Regions from separate parts of the Myxacorys chilensis genome, predicted to be linked through region 2. Evidence: predicted binding sites of a transcription regulator. Region 2 holds the regulator's gene; the other holds the start of a gene.
The links. Region 2 encodes NtcA, which controls nitrogen genes in cyanobacteria. Its sites were predicted from a motif close to TTTGTANNNNNNNNTACAAA; they were not measured.
Positions count from the first base shown of each region.

Region 1: gifA (glutamine synthetase inactivation factor IF7A) is a predicted target of NtcA. The motif match lies at 5,388-5,407, and genes of this name have one in related genera.

Region 1 covers NZ_JCACKG010000097.1:1,322-9,207, forward strand. Annotated here, with positions in the region: gene AC5JLB_RS07545 (hypothetical protein) at 308-823, shown strand; partial or broken gene AC5JLB_RS07550 (ParA family protein) at 956-1,350, shown strand; gene AC5JLB_RS07555 (hypothetical protein) at 1,311-1,976, opposite strand; gene AC5JLB_RS07560 (hypothetical protein) at 2,128-2,733, opposite strand; gene AC5JLB_RS07565 (hypothetical protein) at 2,996-3,748, opposite strand; gene AC5JLB_RS07570 (alpha/beta fold hydrolase) at 4,396-5,232, opposite strand; gene gifA (glutamine synthetase inactivation factor IF7A) at 5,460-5,648, shown strand; gene AC5JLB_RS07580 (glycosyltransferase) at 5,728-7,197, opposite strand; gene AC5JLB_RS07585 (DUF4912 domain-containing protein) at 7,543-7,886, shown strand, end outside.
Region 2 covers NZ_JCACKG010000149.1:79,047-86,932, reverse strand. Annotated here, with positions in the region: gene AC5JLB_RS11150 (hypothetical protein) at 1-134, opposite strand, end outside; gene AC5JLB_RS11145 (hypothetical protein) at 456-587, opposite strand; gene ntcA (global nitrogen regulator NtcA) at 960-1,631, shown strand; gene AC5JLB_RS11135 (DUF3084 domain-containing protein) at 1,755-3,152, shown strand; gene AC5JLB_RS11130 (pre-16S rRNA-processing nuclease YqgF) at 3,155-3,607, shown strand; gene AC5JLB_RS11125 (Uma2 family endonuclease) at 3,665-4,420, opposite strand; gene AC5JLB_RS11120 (DUF3146 family protein) at 4,540-4,800, opposite strand; gene pth (aminoacyl-tRNA hydrolase) at 4,836-5,450, opposite strand; gene AC5JLB_RS11110 (TatA/E family twin arginine-targeting protein translocase) at 5,464-5,772, opposite strand; gene AC5JLB_RS11105 (DUF981 family protein) at 6,039-6,641, opposite strand; gene cypC (CYP152 family fatty-acid peroxygenase CypC) at 6,912-7,886, opposite strand, start outside.

The sequences.
Region 1 (7,886 bases), on a different contig from region 2:
CCTGTGAGTATTTGGGCTGGAAGGGAATCTCAACGCATAGCTTTCGCGCACAGGCATTAGGAAGCTGCATGATGCGGGAGTGCCACTGCGAAGAATTCAGGCTCGGACAGGTCACGCGAGCTTGAGTAATCTTGCTTTGTATGTGGATGTCCGACGGGAAGAAGTAGACGCGGATGGAGAACTGCTTTAGCAATTCAGGATTCAATCAGAAAAAGCCCCTTCCTGTTTCAGTCAGAGGTCTGGACTAATCAATGTGCAGTTGGCATTCCCATTTGCCAAAGTGAAATTGTCCCGTTTCCTCAAAACCATGAAACTTCCTACTCTAAGCCGATTCGCCATCATCGCTGCATTTCTGGCTCTCAACGGTTGCACTGAGAAAACTAGGTTGATTCCAACGACTCAGTGTAATAGCGCGATCGCAGTCGCGACTCAAACGTGGGAAGTGAACTACTACATCAACAAAACCAGCGGTGGGTTGAATACGCAACGAAAGCAAGCCTTTCAAAGGAATACCCTCACCAATCTCAATGGTGAGAGACCTGTCGATGGAGTGTCCAGTGATGACAACGGAATTTGGTGGGCTGCTCTGCCTTCTCGTCCGACTGCCGATGAAGTGGATCAGCATCGCCAACTTCAGGAACAGAACGATCCGCCCCTATTGCAGCGTGCTGTCGATTACCAACTGCGCTGTGAGAATAGAGTGCTTAAAACGGATGCTCTAACATATCGAGAAGCATCAAGGGGAATCCGTTCAGGTCAAGCGATTCGAGTCAACTATATTGGCAACCAAGCGTTGGAGATCGAAGCGAATGAGCAACCGTGACTTTGTGGGTGATTATAATCTTTACAAGTCAAAAACGCTTGATATACGTGTTCTTGATATCTAGATACCTACACTTCTAGACATTCTGATTTAAGTCTTGTATTCTCTGCTTATCAAATTTAGATACCCCCCATGCAAACTTGCTCCTGTATCTCGCTCTCCGGTGGACAAGGCAAGACAACCAGCATCTTTTTCACAGCATTGCTCCTGGCTCAACAAGGGAAAAAAGTCCTCGCGATCGACTCTGACCCCCAAGCCAATCTCACCTTTTACCTCAATCACAAGGTACAGCCGAGTCAGCCAAGTTTGTTCGAGGTGCTGACGGACAAGTGAAAACTGAGGATGGAATCTACCCGACTGGCTATGAGAATCTATTTGTGATTCCTGCCGATCGCGGCTTATTCAAAATCTCAGATTTCCTTAGCAGCAGCGGAATAGGCGCATTCATTCTCAAACTGCGGCTCAAATCAGTGGTGGATCTGTTTGATTACGTTCTTATTGATGTGCAGCCGTCGCGATCGCAGTGATGGTTCTTGCCTTGAGAAACCTCCAAGAGCAAAAGACGCTGTTGGAAGGTAGCGATCGTCTGGCAATTTTGCTTTAGCAGTTTGGGAATCACACTATATTCACTCAACAATTTCTCTAAACGAGCAATACGATTCTCCAACGTTGTCGTGATCTGACTAGACTGCTCGATCTCTCCTGTCAGACTTTTAACATCGTTTGCTAACTCTTGCACTTCAATCAAGCGATTTTCCAAAGACGTAATTAACTCGTTAGACACTTGTGTTGATTGCTCTAAAGTCGCATTTTCTTTGAGCGAGGTTTCTACTGTACAAACACGGTTCTCTAAAGCAATCATGGATTGAGTGCGATCGTGCAATTGCTCGATTAAACCAATCACCTTAGGCACTAATTCCTCTATAGCAGTCATTGGCTTGTCAATGATTTCCTCTTCAACTTGTGCTGGAGAAGCCGCTTTGTTCTCTAAGCTGCTGTTCACTAACCTAATTAGCCAATAAGCAGTTGCCATGATTGTCTCTTCAACAACTGCTTGCATCACACCCGTAAATTCTTGTTTCTTAGGTGCATCTAAGCCTTGTTGAGTATCTTTAGGTTTCTCTCTATTAAAGAAATTAGCAAACGAAACCATGATTATTTTTCAAGTATTAGAGATGTACTATTATAAATCGCTTAATTTCTGCAAACCTCAATTTGAAACACACTCAAATTGCACTTAAGCTTGACCAAGGTGCAATTCAGATGTGCCTTAACTTAGTAGCGTTCTAGAATGTATGGCGAATTCACTTAGAAGGTGTATCTTGAGCAACAGGAACTAATCGGTAAAGCGTTTCTCCATCAGAAGCAGTAGCGATCTGTTCGGTGGATTCAGTTTGTGCATTAGCTTGTGCATCAGCTTGCTTACTGGAGCGAAGAGCATCAGGTTGTTGAATCGTTGCTACAGTGTTTTGGACTGCGCCAACTGTAGTTTCCATCGTTGCATTAACGCCATCAGTCGTATCCTTAACTGCGCTAACAGTTGTTTCTATGGTTTCAGTAACTTCGTCAGCCGCCCGCGTTATACCACTTCCAACGTCTCTAACAGTTTCATTCACACCTACAGCAACACTATTGACTGCGTTACCGACTTCTTTCACAGCTTCGCTAATACCAACTGCTGCTCCTTTAACTGAATTCCCAACGTCTTTGACAGTCTGATTCACCCGATTTACAGTACTTCTACTCGTCAAAGCACCTGCAATCCCGCCCAAGGCTGCTCCAATTAAAATACCGATCGCAATTTTTGAAAATCCATTTTTGCCTGGAGTAGCAGTTGTGTCATCGAATTGATTAGCAGACTCATCAGCACTTGTTTCTTCGGGAGTTAAAAGATAATTATTGTTACTCATGATGTCATTTCCTTAGTATCAAAATTAAGCTGAATATTTTTTGTTTGGGTTGACAAAAATATGATGCAGAAATGAACAGCTTTGAGTTCTACACTGCATGTAACGCTACCTTTTGAGATAGCCATAAACCTAGAATTTCTTCATGCTTATGGCTACCTTATGAGGTGAAAGTTTTCATCTCAGCCTTGCTCTAGGCAATCCTGCGGAAACCCTTGGCAACCAAATGGTTTCACGGTCTTAATCGTTTACTTTGAGTCAACAGTTAGTAAACAGTAGGATTGTCAGGATTGTCTTCCGCAATGATTACAAGCATTTCATCAACCACTGGATCTGAGCCAGCATTCCAGTAATTAGATGGGTCCTCGGTTTGATTCTGCATGTTTTGACTAGTTTGCATGTCAGCATCAGCAGCTGTGCTTTTAACTGAGTCTGCTGCATCAATTACAGACTTCTGCACTTCCTGAGTCGTTTCTTTCACAGAGGCTGCTGTACTTTCCATTGCTTGGCTCGCGCCTTTGACTGCGCTCTGAACTGCATTAGTACTTCCAGAAACAACTTGCTGTACTCCCCCAGCAATGTTCTGCGTTGCTTCCGAAGCTCCACCAACGACAGCGTAGCTCACACCCTGACCGACGCTTTGAGCAGCTTCACCGACCCCTTTAGCAGTTTCACCCAACCCGTGACCGATTGTACCAAGAGCTTTTCCTACACCGTTGAACGCATAGTTAAAGCCTTGCGAAACTCTTTTACCAGCCAAAGCACCCAAGGTAGTACCAATCAGTCCTCCGATCAAAGCTCTAGTTAATATCGGATTCATTCCACCATCAGACTGAGATGATTTAGATTGCACTTTAGTAGCAGTGGTAGCAGTAGGCTGAGAAACTGTTTGCGAACCCACATTTGTATTAATATCTGCTGAACGGCTGTATGTCTGCTTCGTGGATGGATTGGCAGAAATGTTGTCGTACTGAGATTTATCACTCTGAGTAGTGGGTTGCTGATTTTCGCTGATCATAAATTTTCTCCTTAAAAGCAGCTTAATTAACGCTTAACTAATGTGCATTAATCTTCGGCTTGTTCTCTAATAACATACTGATTACAAATAGAGACTTAACTCCTCCTAAGACATAGTTAGTTAAATCTTTTGTGTTGTGAAAGTGACAAGCTTAAGATAAAAATTGTATAAACAAATACTATATTTTTTACTTCTTAAAATGGATTGTATGGAAGTATCTATTGCATAAGAAGATTGAACGCATTATTAAAAAATCAGAGAAAATAACAGAGTTGCTGTTTGGTTTTCTAGCTAAGTATTTTAAGGAGATTGATGTTGTTAACTATAGACAAAATGCTCAATCTACTCGTCTAGATAATCAGTTATGCCGTAATACGAAACTGAGGTGTTACTACGGCGAGGAAGCTTTGTCGATGTTCGTCGTTCCGTATTTATCCTGCTTCTGTGTAAATAGCGTCTAGACAAATGTCATTTTGCTAGAGGTGTGCTGGGGCAATAGGCGTCCTGCTTGTAGGAGATGATGGGTGAGTTAACGCATTTAGGACTATGAAGGCCAAGCAGCATCTAACCCGGAGCATTGGATTTGGAGAATGAAATGAGTAGAGAGTCTTTAAGTCTACTCATTTCAGTACATTTCTATCAGTGTTCTAGACAATCTGGCGTCGTAGAAAGGGAATTAACACCTCATTGACTTTCTCATGCCAATCTTCTTGAGGGTAATGTCCCACTTCATCAAGTTCGACAAACTCTGCATGGTCAACAGATTTTCCCATTTCAATAGACAACCACGGGTCGCGCACTCCCCATCCAATTAGAAGCGGCTGTTTCCAGTGCGATAAGCCTGCTTCGATTTCGGCTGTTGATTCCTTAAGCTGCAAATTTTGAATCATCCTTAATAGCGATCGCCCCGCATCAGAAGTCTTAATCCACGGACGCCGGTAAATTCCTAAATCCTGTTCGTCAATTTGGTATCCGCCGCCGCCTTCTAAAATGCGATCGACAAGTAATGGATCTTGCGTCATCATATCCCCAGCAAGGGGAATGCCCATCTGCCGAATTTTCCACGGCAATTTTGCCGTCTGAGCAATCGGAGCATTAAAAATTGCCAGCCGCTCAACTTGCTCTGGATAACGCAACGCATACTGAATGCCAACTGAGCCTAGAAAGCCTTGAGCCACAATCGACATGCGCTCTAGTCCAAGCCTTTTGAGAAATTGGCTCAGCGCCTCAATATAGGTGTCAGGCGTGTAGGCAAAGTCGCGGCGATCCGGCATACTCGAATAGCCGCAGCCAATCCAATCGGGTGCGATCGCTCTAAATCCCTGTTCTTCTAGAGCAGGCAACACCTGCCGCCAACTGTAGCTCTGAGACACTAAGCCATGTAGCAACAGCACCGGAGGGCGGTCATTTTGTCGCTCTGGCTCGGCATCTCGGTAAAACCAAGTCAGTCCTCCAACCTCTTCTACATTTTGGGTAATTGCCATGAGGTGTCCTCCGGTCGCTGTGTGTTCGAGCTTACCTTTTGAGGGCAGCCCGAAACAAGCGATTAGCGCAACGTGCAACTTCAAAGAAATTGCTCCGCAAGCTGTGAAGGATTGCTTCAAAAGCGATTGTCAGCAACTCATAACATAGTTAAAATTCTGTATCTTAAACTACAGAATTTATCTGATATAGTATTCACATAGCCAAAGATTACAGAGGAGAAACAACTATGTCTGTTCAAGATCAAGCCCGTGCCCTAATGGTTCGTCATCGTCACATGATCCGTAACCGTGAGCAGACTATGTTGAGTCGCAAGGCATCTGAGATGGGAATGCCCGCTGAAACTGCTCACATCGTTTCTAACAACAGCAGCGCTAATTCTGAGACCTACGATCGTAGCAACGTTGGTTTAAGCTAAGCTGCATTACTGTTTAGCAAACTTTCAAGCCAAGAATTATTAGGCGTTCTTCTAGTCGAGGAACGCCTTTTCGCTGAGATTAAAAAAACTTGATTTTTTGTGAAGCGTAGGCGCACATCCGCAGCAAGATTAGACCTTCGCGCACATGAGCGATGTTTGACTCTCCGTAAGTTCGCGGCTGATAGCGAACAGGCACATCGACAATATGTAGTCCTAACTTTGTTGCACCAAACAGCAAATCGAAATCGCCAAACGGATCGAAATCGCCAAAATAACGGCGTCCCTCAGCAATTTTTTCGTAGTCGTCGCGGCGTAACACTTTTGTGCCGCAAAGCGTATCTTTAAGCGGTTGTCCGAGCAGAAACGAAAAGGCAAGACTGAAGAACTTGTTTGCCCAGTTATTGAGCCACGGCATCGCTTCGCCCGATCGCGGATACACGAGTCGCGACCCATTCGCAAATTCTCCTCGACCCGACGCGATCACGTCAAAAAAATGGGGCAGATCTTCAGGCTGAACCGTAAGATCTGCATCTAAAATCATCAGCACATCACCCGTAGCTTGAGCAAAGCCAAGCCGCACGGCATCAGCTTTTCCTTTCCCGGTTTGCTGAAAGGCTTTTAAGGTGAAATGAGGGTGTCCTGCTCTCACCACCCGCTGAATTTCTGCCCACGTTTCATCGTGAGAATGTCCTTCTACAAAAATGACTTCGGTGTGTTTGCCCAAGTGCGGTAAACGCGCGATCGCGCTCTCAATGTTACCCGCTTCATTTCGTGCAGGAATAATCACTGAACAGGTGTCTGACGGTGAGGATAAAACAACCTGTGGTCTGGCAACAATGTATTGCGTCAGGCACAAATGGTTGACGATTGGCAAGTGAGCTAATACACGATTACAGAGAAAGCTAATGCCAGGAATTGGTTTTGGCATTAAGAACCGACGCCCCGATCGCACCGGCAAGTAACCTGTAATTTGCAGCAAATTGAGAACATCAGAAAACGATAGCCAACTCTGCGGCGGTTGAGGACGACGTTGCCCAATTTTTTCAGCAAAATGCAGTAATGGTTGCCATAGAAAGTTATGGAACGTCAGAATTAATCGAGTTCGCGCATGACAAAACGAATGTAAATTTTGCAATACTCGCTGAATGTCGCCCAGATGCCCGATTACGCCTGATAAGACAATAAAATCAAACGTTTGCGCTGATTTAAAGCTTTCAGAATTAAGTGTTTCAGCGTCTAGGCAGTAGAACTGCAAATGGGGATATTTAGCCTTGGCAATACTGATGATAGAAGGCGAAAAATCGATACCAATTCCAAGTTTTGGGTTGACTGCTGCTAACAAGTTTCCCGTTCCACATCCAATCTCTAAAACTCGGCTGTTAGGCGGAATTAAAAATTGATGCAATCGGTCTAAATCCTGATAGTAATAGCGATTTCTTCGACTCCATCGATCCAGTTTGGGTGCAATCTGATCAAAGTGCGATCGCACCTGCTCTTTGAAGGCGTCTTGATTTCTAGAAATCGAGCGTTGTGTTCCAGATTGAATCACAGAATAATGATCAGCAAGTGAACGGTTACTGATCTTCTCATATTAATAAACTCTTAACGATACTTCTAAAAGTTAAAATTTGGCCTAAAGTAATGGCAATCAAGATTGATGCCCAACTGGGTCTTTCAGTTTAGTTCATGCCTCTCTTACAATGCCAAGTACAGTGCCAAGCCCAATTGATTTCGCTAGATTCTAAAGATTTTAATTCGCTTTAGTATGCGCTTGGACTTGTCTTACAGGACTGCATCGTTGTAAAAAAAGTTTTTGCTACCGTGGGTAAAAAGTATGGTGCATTCAAAATCTTTATCAGCCGTCGGATTCGCGCTTTCCCTTAGTCTTACGTCTATGGCACAGGCTCCAGCTGAGGCACAAGCAACCGCATTCAAGCTTCCCGGTTCTGTTCCTAAAGGAACCAACGTCCGGATCGATGGTTCTAGCAGCATGGTTGCCGTCAACCGAGTGCTAGAACAGCGCTTCGAGAAGCAGTATCCAGGCACAAAAGTCACAGCGGCCTCCGCAGGCGCACCGCAAGGATTGCAAGCTTTGGTCAATGGCAAAGTTGATCTAGCCGCGATCGGGCGTCCTCTAACCGCAGCCGAAAAAGCGAAAGGACTCGCCGCCGTACAGATTGGTCGTGACAAAATCGCGATCGTGGTCAGCCCCAACAATCCCTTTACCAAAAGCCTCAA
Region 2 (7,886 bases):
AGCCGAGACAGGTTCTTCGGCTTCACCTCTAAACGGGTGTCTTCCTGTAGGGATGTGAGAACAGCCTGCACTAATTGCCAACGATCGCGGATGGATAGTTGCAGTACCTGTTTTTGTAGTTCTTGTAATGTCATCTGGAGCAGTGCCCAAACTAAGTACTTCTCAATTGTAAAATCTTGTAGCCTAGACAAATCTAAAGGGATAAAAATTATCGTTTACCGCCCGACTACCAAGCAACAATCTTGGATAATTTGATTGTTAAAGTTTTCATCAGTTAGGAATCGTAATTTATCGCAGATTTTGCAAACTTATTAGAGCATAGGGCTTGGGAGAATCCTAGTTCTTCGATGAAAAATATCAAAAAGAATATTGGATGGCCGGAGGAAAGCCACGAGCAAAGGGGCAGAAAACTTCCTCACGCAACGCTTTTAGCGTTCCGCCAAGCGTCAATGAGATCAAGACCAAGTCGCCTGCTGTGAAGAATGGAGCCAGTGCAAAAGCCGCCGTTGAATGACTCGAATGTAAGTCAGGGGGCGATCGCACGTTGGAGCAATGCGATCGCCCCCTGACTGCTGTAACTTATCCAAAGCGAAATCTACCTCTCTAATGCCAGTTATAGATCAGGGCTCCCTCTCTCCAGTCCGCTTTGCGCTAGAATCTGGTCAAAATGATTGACTATTCTCCCCAAAAAGCGTTCAATACGAGTCAATCTTTTGGTGAGGAAATCACAGAGATTTTCTAAAATTCTTAAAATACGGGCAGAAATGTATAAGGAGGCACAAAAACTGCGTTTGCAGTCAGTTTAAGTGTTCTAAAGTCATCAATTGTTTACAAAGGCTTCGCTTACAATGACTCGCCTCAATAGAACAATTTTCTATAGGGGTTTTAATAGAAAAGTTTGCTCACCGGTGAGCCTAATAGTTGCTAAGAGAACGTCTGAGTGACGATAAAGGGAAGAAATGATAGTGACCAAAGAGAGACCGCTTGCATCGTTATTTCGCCAAATCGGTGGAGGGGCATACCCCCCCGTTGTAGAAACATTTGAGCGTGGCAAAACTATTTTCTTTCCGGGTGATCCGGCGGAACGGGTTTACTTCTTGCAGAAAGGAGCCGTCAAGCTCTCGCGCGTGTACGAGGCAGGCGAGGAGATCACCGTGGCCCTGCTGAGAGAGAACAGCGTGTTTGGGGTGCTATCGCTAATTACAGGTCAACGCGCCGATCGTTTCTATCATGCCGTGGCATTTACTCCAGCAGAGTTGCTGTCGGTGCCCATCGAGCAGGTCGAGAAAGCCCTGAAAGACAACCCAGATCTCTCAATGATGCTGCTGAAAGGACTGTCATCTCGCATTCTACAAACCGAGATGATGATCGAAACGTTGGCGCACCGAGATATGGGATCGCGGTTGGTCAGCTTTTTGCTGATTCTCTGCCGCGATTTTGGCGTACCGTCCCAAGAAGGGATCACAATTGATCTCAAACTGTCGCATCAAGCGATCGCAGAAGCAATTGGCTCAACTCGCGTGACCGTCACCCGTCTATTAGGCGATTTGCGGCAAGATAACATGATCTCGATTCACAAGAAAAAGATTACCGTTCACAATCCGGTCACGTTAAGCCAGCAATTTACTTAGACTTTCTCTGCCCTCGCTCCAAATCACACATTTTCTTCGCAGCAGTGATATCCGTTCCGCAGGCATAATAGATGCGGAGTCCTGCTTGTCGAGTGAACTAAGCCGGAGCGTTTTGGAGCATCAATGTCCGACATAGGGCTAATTCTGATTTTGGCAGTTTTGATTTTGGGCGGGCTGATCGCAACCGTTGGCGATCGCATTGGCACCAAAGTTGGAAAGGCGCGTCTGAGCTTGTTTAATCTGCGGCCTAAGCGCACGGCAACTCTCGTGACGATTTTGACCGGAACGTTAATTTCCGCCTCGACATTTGGCATTTTGTTTGCGAGTAGCCGCCAGTTTCGCGATATGCTGCTCGATTTCAACGACTTGCAAAAGAAAGTCCGGGAGCAAAATCGAGCCTTACGGAAAAACTCAGATGATTTGCAAATTACTAATCAGCAGAAGAGTAAGGTCGAGGATGAACTTGAGCGCACCCGCGCCCAGCGGACACAAGCGGAAGGACAACTCAATCGAATTAATGAGTCTCTGAAGCAGTCCCTTGAAAAGCAGAGACAGACCAACGAGCAGCTCAGAACGGCTGAGGCGCAGCGGGATGTGATTCGCGGTCAACTCAATGCCGTATCTGCGCAGGCTGAAAGGCTGCGATCGGAGATTAATCAGTTGCAGAGCGAGCAGAAAACCCTAATTGCTCAGCGCGATGCCGTCAAAGCGCAAATTGCCGAGCGCGATAGTCAAATTGCGGAGCGGACGAGCACGATTCAGAGGCGCGATCGCGAAATCGCCGAGCGCGATCGCGTGATTGCCGAGCGCGAAATTCAACTTCGACAGTTGGCATCTCAGCAAGCGCTCTTAGCCGAAGCGGTGCAGCAGTCTGAGCAAGAAGCCCAACTGATTCGCGGCGGATATTTGGCGATTCTGCGGAGTCAGGTGCTGTCGGCGGGTGTGCTGCGGGTGGTTGATCCAGCCGCTGCCAAAGCCGCAGTCGATCGCTTGCTAAAAGAGGCAAATCGAGCGGCCTGGCAGTTGATCCAACCTGGTTCTACCGGGGAAGAGCAAATCGTTCTAATTAAGACCGCCGAGGTAGAGCGTCTGATTAAAAAGATTAATGATGGTCAAGACTACGTGGTGAGAATTGCGGCAGACGCTAACTATGTCCGGGGCGAACGGCGACCCGTTTCCGTCTTTGCCAGTGCTATTCCCAATCGGGTCGTGTTTTTAGCAGGGGATGTGGTGGCTGCAAAGTCGATTGAACCCTCAAAGCTGACGTCTGAGCAGTTCCAACAAAACATCGAACAACTGCTCGCCTTCTCCAATTTCCGCGCGAAACGGGCAGGCGTAATTAACGATAGCGTTCAGATTGAAAACCTAGAGTCGTTATCGGGCTTTATAGAGCAACTGCGCCAATTTCAGACTCCGGTAGAACTCCGGGCGGTGGCATCCGATGTAACGTACACAGTAGGACCGCTCAAAATAGGATTAGTGGTGATTCAAAACGGTCAAGTGGTACTGAAAACGTCGTAGTCATGGACAGTTGGAAAGCGATGGAGAAGGGACAGACGGTGCTGGATCAACCTGTAATTCTGGGGTTTGATCCGGGGCGGCAGAAGTGTGGGTTGGCGGTGATGGGCGTTGATCGGCGGTTGTATTATCACGAGGTCGTGACGGCAGAAAGTGCGATCGCCACGATCAAATCACTGCGTCAACGGTTTCCGATTTCGCTCTTGATTATGGGGGATCAAACCTCTTCAAAAGCGTGGAAGCAGAAATTAGGAGATGAATTGGGGGAACCGTTGCGGGTGGTCATGGTCGATGAGCGGCATAGTTCTCTGGAGGCGCGCGATCGCTACTGGCAGATGTATCCGCCGACGGGTCTAACACGGCTTGTCCCGGAAGGAATGCGGACGCCACCCCGCAGCATTGATGATATTGTGGCGATTCTATTAATTGAGCGCTATTTACAACGGTTGACGGACTAGCTCTGATCGTCAACTTCGAGTATTGAAATTTAAGCGATGAAATTCGAGTGATTGAATTTAGTCGCTCGATCTCACCTCGTCTATTGATAAATCCAAGGCTTCGGCAATTTGTTCGGGGGTTAATCCTAGCGATCGTAACCTCGGAACCGCCCCTAATCTTGCCTGTTCTGCTCGTTCTGCCCGTTGGTTTGCCTGTTCTGCCCGTTGACGTTCTTGCTGAAGCTGCTGCTCTAACTCCATTGGGCTTAAAAATCGCTGTCCGTTCGGGCGATAGACTTCTAGCTCTGTGCTGGGTTGCCACCCAAACCGAATGCCTAATCGAGGACTCGTCCAATCAGACATCTGCGCGATCGAAACTAGCTGATTGTTTTGGCGCTGCCATCCTTGCAACACACACTCATCGGGATCGTAAATGTAATATTCTTCCACGCCATATTGCTGATAGAAGCGGAACTTAAAGTCGAGCGCTGTTCTACCTTCGCGGGTTCTATTGCTATCTGAAAGCACTTCAAACACGACCTGAAACGGAATGTTATTTTCCTTCCACTGCATGTAAGAGCGCCGATCTCCTTTAGGTCTGCCAAAGACCACCATCACATCGGGTGCTTGTCTAGGCGCTGGCGGCGTTTTGACTTGCACCGGATACCAAAACATATCGGCGGCAATGAAGACATTTGGATCATCTGCAAAAATAATTTCTAAATTTTCTTTGAGGATGACAATCCAACGATACTGTACTGTGTTTTCCGCCATTGGTTCGCCATCGCCGCTTGGGTAAAGCAAGTCTTCATTGAGGTCAAGCGATGTCGTCATCTTAGGTTCCTCGTGGTTGAAGGATATTTGTATTATGGGCAATCCTTCGGAGCTTGGCGAAGCCAATCGTATTGATTACAAATTCATGATCACAGATTTGGGATCATAAATTTGCCCTGTCACAAGTCCGCCCGGATCGTAAACGAATAATCTCCGCCCGGTTCCAATTGATAGTCCTTTGCTTCTAAAAATCGCCCCAACGGTTCTTTAATTAAGGCCCGCCCTAGCGATGGATGAATAACCAACTGTCCGCAGCGAAACAGCCAGCGAAATTGCCATTCATACTGATTAGCGATCACTTCGCCCTCAATTTCGCCCTGTTGCCAGGACTGGCGGAAGATGCGGACATGAGCAGTCGTTTCGGGAAGACGCTTAGACACAATACTTAAATCTAGAAGTGCTTGAATTTAGGTTTTTATTCGACACTACGATTGTTGTAAAGACTCATTGCTTTTTCAACCCCCTGCTTGAGGCTGACTTCGATCGCGCTCACGGTTAAGTCTAAAACGTCTTCGATGATCGGTTTTTCAGATGGGGCAAAGGTGCCGAGGACATGAGAAACAGCGTTGTCACCTGGCGCAGATTTAGGGCTACCAATGCCGATTCGCAACCGGGGAAAGGTCTGCGTGCCGAGGTGAGCGATCGCGGATTTCATGCCGTTTTGCCCGCCTGCTGAACCAGACAATCGTAGCCGCAGTTTGCCAACGGGCAAATCCATGTCGTCGTAAACCACCATCACCGACTCGCTCGGCAATTTATACCAATCGATGACCGCGCGAATTGCCTGTCCCGAATTATTCATATAGGTGGTCGGCTGGAGTAGGCGAATTTTTCCCGTCGGACTCATGCCTTCGCCAAATAAGCCTTGGAACTTCTTATTGTCGGACAGGTTGATTTGCCAGACTTTCGCGAGTTTCGCGATCGCCATAAATCCGACGTTATGTCGGGTCTGCTCATATTTCGCTCCTGGGTTGCCCAGTCCTACAATGAGTTGCGGAATGACTAGCTTAGAGGGCGTATCGTCGCTCATACGTCAGGTCAAACTAGCCTTCTTTCTCGGTGGTATTGGTCACAGCCTCTTCAACCATCTCTTCAACCGTTGCGTCGGCCGGTGAAAGACTAGGTTTCTCAGGAGTTTCTAGAGTCGCCTTCATCGTTTGGGGAGTGGATTTCTCTAATTGATCTGCTTCTCGCTTAAATTCTGACTCAAATTCTTTAGACGCATCCTGAAAGCTGCGAATGGCTTTTCCCATGCTTTTGCCAATTTCTGGTAATTTTTTGGGTCCAAACACCAGCAGGGCGACGACCATGATTAGCACCATTTCTGGTAAGCCGATGCCAAAGACGTTCATGAGAGGAGGCTCCTAGAGAAGAAGGGATGAGGGATGAGGGGTGAGGGATGAAAAGTTGAGACAGATACTAAGACAGATACAAAGTTAAGCCAGATACATTGTAGTAGTTTCGGGATTTGAGTTGACGCACATGAGTAGATCCCATCTTTAGCAGCGCTTGTTTAGTCGCACTGGAGAAGTAGCCCACTTCAAACCTTCACCGTTGATGCTTAAAGAGCCGATGTTGATGTCAAACCTTGTCTACAGTAGCGTATGGCGAATTCAGTTTATGGCGATCCTGGACTTGGTGGAGTGACTCCTCGCATTGGCAATGGCTTCCAGTTCGAGAATCCTTCTAGGTGTGACCAGTATGCTTTGAGGGCAATGACGGTAAAGATGAGAGCCGCTAGACCTAAAATGAGCGCTCCAACGGTTCTGAGCGATCGCGTGGATTTCCAATGCAGCGTTGGAGCCGCAAAAATGCCTCCTAACCCTGTCAAAATGAACGCGACGCCTGTAACAAGAGGCGTTTGAGTTAGTCCTAAGTTGATGATGCGAATGCCAATTAGCGTTGCGGCTAAGCCCGCAAAAAATCCATAGGCGGCAAGCGTAATTAACTCCCAGCCAGCCGCTAACGCCCACGCTGTCCCTACAAACAGAATGCCAAACAGGACAGACGTTTCTCCAAAGGCGATGTTGTAGCTGCCCGGAACTGCCCAAGTAAAAACCATGTGCAAGCCCGTAACCAGCGCGATCGCACCGACCACGCCAAATCCGGGAACCCATCGTTTTTGAATAGGCTCATCTAGTCCTCGATACACATAAGCCGACAGAAGAGAAAGCCCGGCTGCCAAATTGATCAGCATCAATGTGATGTAGTCGATAAACATGGGTGATCTCGTAGAGAACGCTAGGACTTGATGAGTGATTTTAAGGCCCTCATCAATTAAATTAACTCCTGAGCGAATCTTATCAGCCGTTGGCATTTAATTTAAGCGCGAGAGTTCTGCGGTTTGCCAAGCAAGGTCTCCTGCGGCTCACTGCTGCCGTTTCGCGATCGCTTGACGACTTCCGCCGCTAACATCGGCTTATCCTGCGCAACGACTAGCTGAGAGCACTACTCTACTCTGGAGGAATTATCGTTCTACTTACATGCAGCATCAGTCTGTTCGCCGGACGTTGCTGATGATAAAACGACTTTTTGGAATGGCGGGTATTCGCGATAGGCTGATGCGCAGATCCTGTTCGGGCACGTCATACTGTATCGATTGAGTCAAGAACTTCACCGACGCTTTCATCAGTTCTATCGTGATCCATTCACCTGCACAGCGATGCCCCACTTGGTAATCGCCTCCCCCTTGGGGAATGAAATTAAAGGGGCTTCCATCCCAGTGGCGGAACCGTTCTGGCTGAAACTCATCCGGGTTCTCCCACAGCCGCGCATCGTGGTTCGTGCCATACAGGTCTAGAAACACTCTTGTCTTTTTAGGGAAGTGGTAGCCATTCCAGTCGAAGTCCTGTCGCACACGGGCAGCGATCAGCGGGAAGAAGGGATAGAACCGACGAACCTCTTGCACGAATCGCTCAACATCCTTGTCGTCGCCCTGCTGAAGTGTCTGCCGACAGTCTGGATGGTCGTGCAGCGCTAGTGCCGAGAAAATCACAAACTGCGCGATCGCAACGGTAGGTCGCAGCAGATTAATCAGTTCTATGGCGGCTGTCCGTTTATCTAGCAGTTCTTCGTTGAGGTCTCTGTGCCACGCGATCGCGTGAACCGGGCTCCCTTCAGCGACTTCTAGCGTGTGGCTACGCACGTTTTCGATGATGTCTTCGATCCATTTCTCGGTTTGCTGACGAGCGATCCTTCCCCGCAAGTGCCGTAGTCCGGCAGATCCTCCTCCTTCAAACAATGCTGCCAGTTCGTTTGTCCGTTGTTTGACTTCTCCCTCCTCAAGCGGAACGCCAGTCCACTGACACACAGCGCGGCATAAGATTTGCCGCACCTCATAGAGGAGTACAACCTTGTCCATCATTTCCCATTTTTTGCTGTAAGCGTGCCATTGCTCGGTTGTTAAAGCGGCCAGGTGCTGAATGCTCTCGCGGGTCATCAGCGACATGAACATCTGCTTGCGGCG